One region of the Variovorax sp. PBS-H4 genome, then DNA from elsewhere that is predicted to be linked to it. Evidence: predicted binding sites of a transcription regulator. Region 1 holds the regulator's gene; the other holds the start of a gene.

Evidence for each region. Region 1 encodes FNR, which switches genes on or off when oxygen is low (the NO sensors DNR and NnrR bind a similar motif). Its sites were predicted from a motif close to TTGATNNNNATCAA; they were not measured.
Region 2: E5CHR_RS19040 (universal stress protein) is a predicted target of FNR. The motif match lies at 2,012-2,025, and genes of this name have one in related genera.

What each region holds. Positions count from the first base shown of each region.
Region 1 covers NZ_LR594675.1:4,136,802-4,141,214, reverse strand. The annotation lists gene E5CHR_RS19635 (IclR family transcriptional regulator) at 1-68, shown strand, start outside; gene E5CHR_RS19630 (sugar phosphate isomerase/epimerase family protein) at 65-886, shown strand; gene E5CHR_RS19625 (YoaK family protein) at 963-1,748, opposite strand; gene fnr (fumarate/nitrate reduction transcriptional regulator Fnr) at 1,839-2,555, opposite strand; gene hemN (oxygen-independent coproporphyrinogen III oxidase) at 2,677-4,095, shown strand; gene E5CHR_RS19610 (sulfite exporter TauE/SafE family protein) at 4,098-4,413, shown strand, end outside.
Region 2 covers NZ_LR594675.1:4,013,697-4,018,109, reverse strand. The annotation lists gene E5CHR_RS19050 (cation-translocating P-type ATPase) at 1-277, shown strand, start outside; gene E5CHR_RS19045 (bifunctional aminoglycoside phosphotransferase/ATP-binding protein) at 359-1,948, shown strand; gene E5CHR_RS19040 (universal stress protein) at 2,093-2,515, shown strand; gene E5CHR_RS19035 (trypsin-like peptidase domain-containing protein) at 2,517-3,896, shown strand; gene E5CHR_RS19030 (hypothetical protein) at 4,058-4,413, shown strand, end outside.

The sequences.
Region 1 (4,413 bases):
CGGCGGCGAGCAGCGCGTCGCCCTTGTTCGACCGCGCGTTCAACTCACGCGAACTGGAGACCGCATGACAACGGCGAACCCCTGGAACCTGGGCCAACTCGTGGCGCTGCCTTATGCACCCCCGCAGATCGTCGGGCTCGCGGCGGCTGTCGGCTGCGCGGGCGTCGGCATCCGGTTGCTGCCTACGACGGCGGGTGGCTTGTACTACCCGCTGGTGGAGGACGCCGCAATGCTGCGCGAAACGCTCGCGGCACTGGCCGATACCGGGGTCGGCATCTTCGACCTGGAAGTGCTGCGCATCAACGAGCACTTCGACGTGGCCGCCTACGCCGGATTTCTCGAAGTCGGCGAGCAGCTCGGCGCGAAGCACATCCTCGTTGCGGGGGACGACCCGAACGCGTCGCGCATGACGGCGTCTTTCGCGGCGCTGTGCGAAGCGGCGGCCCGGCACAAGCTCACGTGCGACGTGGAGTTCATGCCATGGACGGACGTGCCCGACGTGGCAGCGGCCGTGCGCATCGTGCGTGGCGCCGCCCAGCCGAACGGCGGGGTGCTGGTGGACGCGCTGCACTTCGCGCGTTGCGGCAGCTCGCTCGAGGAAATCCGCGCGCTCGATCCGCGCTGGGTCCACTACGCCCAGATCTGCGACGGCCCGGTCCCGGGCCCCGACACGACCGAAGGCCTGATCCACGCGGCGCGCTGCGAGCGGATGCTTCCGGGCGAAGGGGACCTGCCGCTGCGCGCGCTGTTCGATGCCTTGCCGCGGGGCACGCCCGTCAGCATCGAGGTGCCGAGCGAATCGCGCGCCCCCGCCATGGGCTACGAAAACTGGGCGCGGCTGGCGGTGGCGGAGACGAATAAAGTCCTGGGCGCTCCGTTCCCCTAGGAATGGTCTGCAAAAAAGGCCCGAGAAAGCTGCCGAACATCCAGAAGGAGCAGTTGCAGTTTCTCGGGGGCCGCCGTCACGCCTTCCTTCCCGACCGTCTGGACCTGCGGCTCCAGCGGCGTGCCAGGGTGGCCAGGTCATCGAATGCCGGGACGATCGCAAGCACAAGCAACAACAGCGCGAGAGGAACAGTCGAGACGTACCCGACATGCTTGAATCCGACCGCGCCCATCACCCCGCCCAGGAAGAAAAAGACAACGAGAAGCGTGAGAACGCGAAGGCGGTCGCGGTTGGCGAGCACGCGAAGATGCGACGGCGGGCCAGAGGCATTCCGATAGAACAGTTTCCCGAGCTCGATCCCGATGTCGGTCACGATGCCGGTCAAGTGCGTCGTTCTGATCTCGGCGTGCGACAGCTTGGTGATCACGGCGTTCTGCAGCCCCATGATGAAGCAGAGCAGCATCACTGTCACGGGCACAAAGAAGCCCTGCATGCTGGACAACCTGGCCCCCAGCGCTCCAAAGCAGATCAGGAGGGTGGCTTCCACCAGCAGCGGCAAAGCGTATTCGCTGTGCATGCGGCGCCTGCGCGCATAGTTGACCAGTACTGCGGAAGTTGCCGCTCCTGCCACGAACGACACCAGTCCGCCCGCCCCGCCCAGCACGATGTCGTAGGTGCCCAGCACAAGATTGTCTGCCATGGACGAGACGATGCCTGTCATGTGCGAGGTGTACTGATGGACGGCCAGGAACCCGCCGGCGTTGATCGCGCCGGCCACGAATGCCAACGCAAACCCGAGGTGGCGGTTTGCGATCGGGGTTCTTTTTCGACCGGTAAGTCGTCTGGCGTAGTCGATGGGCATGGGCTGCTGCTGGCCGGATCCTACCGCCTTCAGTCGCTCAGGCGCGCGTAGCACGTGCGAAGCGCCGCCTCTCTTCAGGACGCCGGCAGGTCAGCAGCCGGGAGGATTGACCAGACGCCGGAGCGCCTCCGGATCGACGATGCGCACCTTGCGCTGGTCGACCTCGACGATGCCGTCCGTCATGAACTTCGAGAGCGTGCGGCTCACCGTTTCGAGCGTGAGCCCCAGGTAGCTGCCGATCTCCTCGCGGGTCATGCGCAGGATGAACTCGGACTGCGAGAAGCCGCGCGCGTGCAGGCGCTGTACGAGATTCAGCAGGAAGGCAGCGAGCCGCTCCTCGGCGCGCATGCTCCCCAGCAGCAGCATCACGCCGTGATCGCGCACGATCTCCCGGCTCATGATCTGGTGGATGTGGCGCTGCAGCACCTTGACCTCGCGCGACAGCGCCTCCAGGCGATGGAAGGGCATCACGCAGACCTCGGCGTCCTCGATGGCGATGGCATCGCAGGTGTGCTGGTCATTGACGATGCCGTCCAGGCCGATGATCTCGCCCGCCATCTGGAAGCCCGTGACCTGGTCGCGACCATCCTCGCTCGCGACGCGCGTCTTGAAGAAGCCGCTGCGGATGGCGTAGAGCGCGCTGAAGCGCTCGCCGTTGCGGAACAGGGTCTCGCGCCGGCGCACCTTGCGTCGCGTGGAAACGAGCTCGTCGATGCGCTTCAGATCGTCCGGCTCCAGCCCGGCGGGCATGCAGAGCTCGCGCAGGGTACAGCTCGAGCAGGCGACCTTGATGTTCTGGGCTGTCATGGCGGGGTGTTGGAGAGGTGCGGTCATTCTGTGTCGCAACGCACGTCGCGGGCTTGATGCACATCAAGGCCCGCCGCGCCGCGCGGCGGCATAGTGGCTCATTGCTTTTCATGCCGCTGCGATGAAATCATCTTTGGCCTTCGCCCCCGACGCCGCGTCGCTGATCCTCCCGTCACAGGAGCTGCTGCGCCGCTTCGACCTCCAGGGGCCCCGCTATACCTCCTACCCGACGGCCGACCGCTTCGTCGAAGCCTTCGGACCCGAGGACTACGTGCGAGCGCTGCGTCAGCGCTGCGAACTCGGCGCGCACGGGCGGCCGCTGTCGCTCTACGTGCACATCCCGTTCTGTGCATCGCTGTGCTATTACTGTGCCTGCAACAAGATCGTTACCCGCCACCAGAGCCGAGGGCGGGAGTACCTCGATTACCTGGCCAAGGAGATCGCCCTGCAGGCCGCGCAGCTCGGCCGCGGCGCTGCGGTCAGCCAGCTGCACCTTGGTGGCGGGACGCCGACCTTCCTGCACGACGCCGGATTGCGCGAACTGCTGTCGGTGCTCGGGGACGCGTTCACGCTGGCGCCGGAACGCGAGCAGTCGATCGAGATCGATCCGCGTACCGTGGACGGGCACCGCCTCGCGAACCTCGCCGACATGGGCTTCGATCGCCTGAGCTTCGGCGTCCAGGACTTCGACCCGGAGGTGCAGAAGGCCGTGCACCGCGTTCAGCCCGCGAGGCAGGTGTTCGACCTGGTGGCGAGCGCGCGCGGGCTCGGCTTCGGCTCGATCAACATCGATCTCATCCATGGACTGCCGCGCCAGACCATCCAGTCCTTCGACCGCACGCTCGCGCAGGTCTGCGAGCTGCGGCCCGACCGCATCGCGCTCTATGCCTATGCGCACCTTCCGGAGCGGTTCAAGGCCCAGCGCCGTATCGCGGCCGACGAATTGCCGGACGCCAGGACCCGGATCGAGATGCTGTCGCGGTCGATCGCGACGCTCTCCGCGGCGGGCTACGTCTACATCGGCATGGACCATTTCGCCCTGCCGGATGACCCGCTCGCCATTGCGAAGCGCCAGGGGCGCCTGCATCGCAACTTCCAGGGCTACACCACGCAGCCGGACAGTGACCTGGTGGCCCTCGGGGTGTCGGGCATCGGTGCGGTCGGCGCCACCTACAGCCAGAACGCCAAGACACTCGAGGAGTACTACGACCACCTGGACCAGGATCGATTGCCGGTGGTGCGTGGCCTGGCCATGACGCGCGACGATGTGCTCCGGCGTTCGGTAATCATGGCGCTGATGTGCCAGGGCCACGTGGACTTCGAGGCGATCGAGCAAGCGCACCTGGTCGACTTCCGGCGCTACTTCGCGGACGAGCTGGTGGCACTGGCACCCCTCGCTGCACAGGAGTTGGTGCACGTGCACGACCACGAGATCGAAGTCACGCCGATGGGCTGGTTCTTCGTGCGGGCCATCGCGATGGTGTTCGACCGCTACCTGCAGTCCGACCGCAATCGCGCGCGCTTCTCGCGCATCGTCTGAGCATGCAGACCGCGCTGGCCGGCACCGCGTTGCTGATGGGACTGGCCGGCGGGCCCCATTGCGTCGCCATGTGCGGCGCGGCCTGTGCCGGCGTGATCCGCATCGTGCGCGCGCCGCAAGGCGGTGGCGTTGCGGCACTGCCGATGCGGGAGCGGGAAGGTGCGGCGGCCTGGGCTTTTCACGCGGGGCGGGTGGGCGGCTACGCGGCGGCCGGCGCGGTGGCCGCGGCCGCGGTGGGGAGCCTCGCCTTCGCGAGCGGGCAGGTGGCGGCTTTGCGCCCGTTGTGGGTGCTGCTCCATGTGTTCGTCCTGGGCTGGG
Region 2 (4,413 bases), 120 kb from region 1:
GGAGAGCGATTCGCTCTTGACGCTGGGACTGCGCAGCAATTCGCCCATGGCCGGTGCGGTGTTGTCGACCTTCGTGCTTCAACTTGCCGTTGTCTATGTACCGCCGTTGCAGGAGGTATTTCGCACCGAAGCGCTGGCGGCCGGCGAGTTGGCGATATGTCTGGGCTGCTCGGTAGTGGTATTCGTGGCGGTCGAAACGGAGAAATGGTTGCGTCGGTCGGCACGGTACCTTCGGCCGCAGGAAGCGCCGATCCCGCGCCGGGGGCCGGCTGGCTAGCGAGCGCTCCGTCGAGGCACGCCAGGTCGGTAACGCGCTTTGCGCGAGAGCACACAGGAAGATCAGGTGCACACTCCTGGAATGAGCACGTCCACATCGACTGCCGCCGCCGACCGCACGCTGGTGACGGCCTTGCGTGAGCGCCTGCAGCTCGACACCGGCGAGGCGGTATCGCTGGTGGAGACTCACATCTCCTGGGTGCTGCTGACCTCGCGGTTGGCCTACAAGCTCAAGAAGCCCGTCTATCTGGGTTTCGTCGACTTCAGCACACTGGCGGCCCGCAAGCACTTCTGCGAAGAGGAGGTGCGCCTCAATCGGCGGCTCGCGCCTTCGCTCTACATCGGCGTGGTCGCCGTCTGCGGCAGCGCGCAGGCGCCGCACCTCGGAGAAGGCGACCCCATCGAATTTGCCGTCTGCATGCGGCGCTTTTCCGAAGATGCATTGCTGCAACGACTGGTGCCGGCCGGACGGCTGGAGCTTGACCGCCTTGAACAGTTCGCGCATCGGTTGGCCAGTTTCCACGGGCGGGCACAGATCGCCGCACCGGAGTCGGAGTTCGCAACGCCGGACCAGGTGGGTCGTCCGGTGGTCGATGCGTTGGCACGTCTGCGCGTCGATGCCGGCGCGCGGCCCACCAGAGATCTGCAGACTTGGATTTTCGAGCAAAGGAAGGCGTTGCGCACGGCCTGGTTCGCGAGGCAGCGCAGTGGTGCAGTTCGGGAGTGCCATGGCGACCTTCATCTGGCCAACGTGGTGCTGATCGACGACCAGCTGACCGCCTTCGACTGCATCGAGTTCGATCCTGCTCTGCGCTGGATCGACGTGATGAGCGACGTCGCCTTTCTCACGATGGACCTGGAAGCGCACGGCCGCAGGGATCTCGCGTTCCGCTTTCTCGATGCGTACCTGCAGCACAGCGGCGACTACGCGGGCATGCAGGTGTTGCGCTTCTATGAGGTGTACAGGGCACTCGTGCGTGCGTTGGTGGGCCGCTTCCGTGTGCGTGCCGGCGCTGCGCAGCCCGGCGGACCCGACTACCTCGCCTGCGCAACACGACTTGCGCGGATGCCGAACAGCGCGCCCCGCCTGATGCTCACGCACGGGCTGTCCGGTTCGGGCAAGTCGACCATGGCTGCGGCGCTGCTGGCGGTCGCGGGCGCGATCCGCATCCGGTCGGATGTCGAGCGCAAGCGTCTTTTCGGACTGGAGCCACACGAGCGCTCCATCGACCACCCTACGAATATCTACTCGCGGGAGGCGACCGAACGTACGTTCGCCCGTTTGGCCGAGTGCGCGCGCACGGCCCTGCAGGCCGGCTATCCGGTGATCGTCGACGCCGCCTTCCTGCGCCGCGACGAGCGGCTGTTGTTCCGCGCCTTGGCGGCGCAACTGCACGTGCCCTTCTCGATTCTTCGCTGCCGCGCCGGCGAAGCGGACTTGCGCAGGCGGATCGTGGCGCGGGAGGCGCAGGGACGCGACCCGTCCGAGGCGACCCTGGACGTGCTGGAGCGACAGCTTGCGACGCAGGAGCCCTTGGATCCGGGTGAATGCGCCGCGGTCCTCGACGTTGCCACGGACGCGCCGGTGGATGTGGATGCGCTTGGCGCGCGCTGGCTTGCGCTTTCCCTGCCGCCAATCACTCGAAGGCCAGCGGGCTGGTCGGCAAGCTGACTGTCTTCAAGGGTTGAACCTGTTCGGGGATGTTCAGCCTCGGCATCGACGGCGCGCCGGATGTTGATCTGGCGCAAAGGAGATCGATGAGCACGGGACGAGCATCAGGCCATCCGAAGTTTCGAAGGAAGGAGCAGCAGGCTCATGAAAATTCTTCTCGCAGTGGATGGCAGCGACTACACGAAACGCATGCTCTCCTATCTGGCAGCGCACAAGGACGCACTGGGCGCGGGTCACGCCTACACCGTCTTCTATGCGGTTCTCCCGGTCACGCATCGGGCTGCCGCGTTCGCGGGCCCCGAGCTCGTTCATGGCTACTACGAAGACGACGCACGCGTGGTGCTGGGGCCGGTTCGAACGTTTCTTTCGGAACATGGCATCGAGGCCGCCTTCGTTCACAAGGTGGGCCATCCAGCCGAGGAAATCGCTTCGTATGCAGAAGCGGGCAACTTCGATCTGCTGGTCATGGGATCCCACGGTGCCGGCGCATTGAAGAACCTCGTGCTGGGGTCGGTCGCCACGAAGGTGCTGGCGCGATGCTCGGTGCCGGTCCTGTTGGTGCGCTGAGGTGCCGACCAGGCCATTCGCGCGCGGGCTGCTGGCGGCGACGCTCGGCGCACTTGCGTTCCTCGGCGCGGCGCATGCGTGGTCTCACGACGGGCCCTGTCTCGACCCGTCCGATTCTTTGAGTCGGGGAGGCGATTTCGTGGCAGCCGTGCGGCGGCAGGCGCCGGCTGTCGTGCGTGTTCTGAGCATCGCCCCGGGCACGGACTGGGGCGGCAGCGATGAGGTGGGGATGCCGGCACGATCGCTGCTGGAGTCGGAGCGCTCGTCGGCATCGGGGTTCGTCGTCGATGCCGACGGGTACATACTGACCAGCGCGCATGTGGTGCTCGGGGGCCAGGAGACATCGGTCCTCGTCGGGGGACGGCATCGTTGGCCGGCTGCTGTCGTCGGGCTCGACCGACGCACCGACCTGGCGCTATTGAAGATCGCTGCCACGAACCTGCCGGCCGCCGCGATCGGCAGCAGCGCGAGCCTTTGCGCCGGAGAATGGGTGGCGGCGCTGGGGGCGCCTTTCGGGTTCGAGCAGAGCGTGACGGCAGGCATGGTGAGCGCCAATCCGCGTTTCCTGCCGGGCGGCAGCGGCGAGCCGCTGATCCAGACCGATGTCGCGCTCAATCCTGGGAATTCTGGCGGGCCTCTTTTAAACAAGCACGGGGAAGTCGTCGGGATGAACTCGATGACCTATTCGGCGAGCGGCCGATACACAGGGGTTTCGTTCAGCCTGCCGATCGACACCGCGATGCGAATCGCCGCCGAGCTCCGGTCGACGGGGCGCGTGACGCGCGGCCAGATCGGGGCTCGGACCCAGGCCCTGACCCCGGATCTTGCGCTGGCCTTCGGGCTCGACGCTCCGTTGGGGGCGCTGATCGTGCGCGTCGATGCTGACGGACCTGCGGCGAAAGCCGGGCTCCGCAGCGGGGACGTTGTGCTGAGTATCGACGGCAGCGCGGCAATGCCTTACGCGGAAATCCAGCAGCGCGTGGCGGCTGCCCGTCCCGGCGCTTCGATCATGCTTGACGTCTGGCGGCGCAAGGCGCCGCTGACGGTGAAACTCGCCGTTGCGGAAGGCGTTCCCGATCTTCCGCAGCGCATCGCCTCGCAAGACACTCGCGAGGCGCGACTGGGACTCGATCTTGCCGAGCGCACAGCCAAGCAGGCAGGCGGCCCGGTCGAGGCGGGAATCTACGTGAGATCCACCTCCGGATCGGCCCGGCGGGCGGGTCTTCGCCTCGGCGACGTGATCCTCGCCGTCAACGATGTGGGAGTCTCCGCGATCAATGAACTGGACAGGGCGCTCGAAGCGACCCACCAGGGCGAGACCGTGGCGCTGTTGGTCAGGCGCGGCTCGATCACCAGCTTCGTGCCGGTGGCGCCGCCCTGAAGGGAGGTTCGGCCAGGCGTCCGCGCCGATCGGGGTTCGTTGACCGGGAGACGTGTTCTCCGGCGGCCGCGATTTGATCTTCGTCAAGCAGACAGTCTGGTGCAGGGAGCATGCTCCTGGCGATGACCCCACGGCATGCAACCGCATCGAAAGGAACTGAAATGAAATACCCCGCCCTCATGACCGCAGCGCTGATGTCGCTGGCGGGTTGTTCATCGTTTCCAGGAGCAGGAGCAGGAGCAGGAGCGGGAGTGGGAGCAGGAGCCAAGGAGGCGGACGAGCACGCAGCACATCACATGGCGAGCGCCGAGGGGAAGGCCGACAGCGCCAGGATCGACGAGCAGATGAAGTTGATGCAGGACATGCATCAAAAGATGATGGCCGCCAAGACTCCCGCAGAGCGCGCGGCGCTGATGAAGGATCATATGCGCGCGATGCAGGGCAGCATGAACATGATGAGCCAGATGAAGAGCGGCATGCGCAGACACGGTGCCGGCAAGTCCTCGCTGCGGGAGGA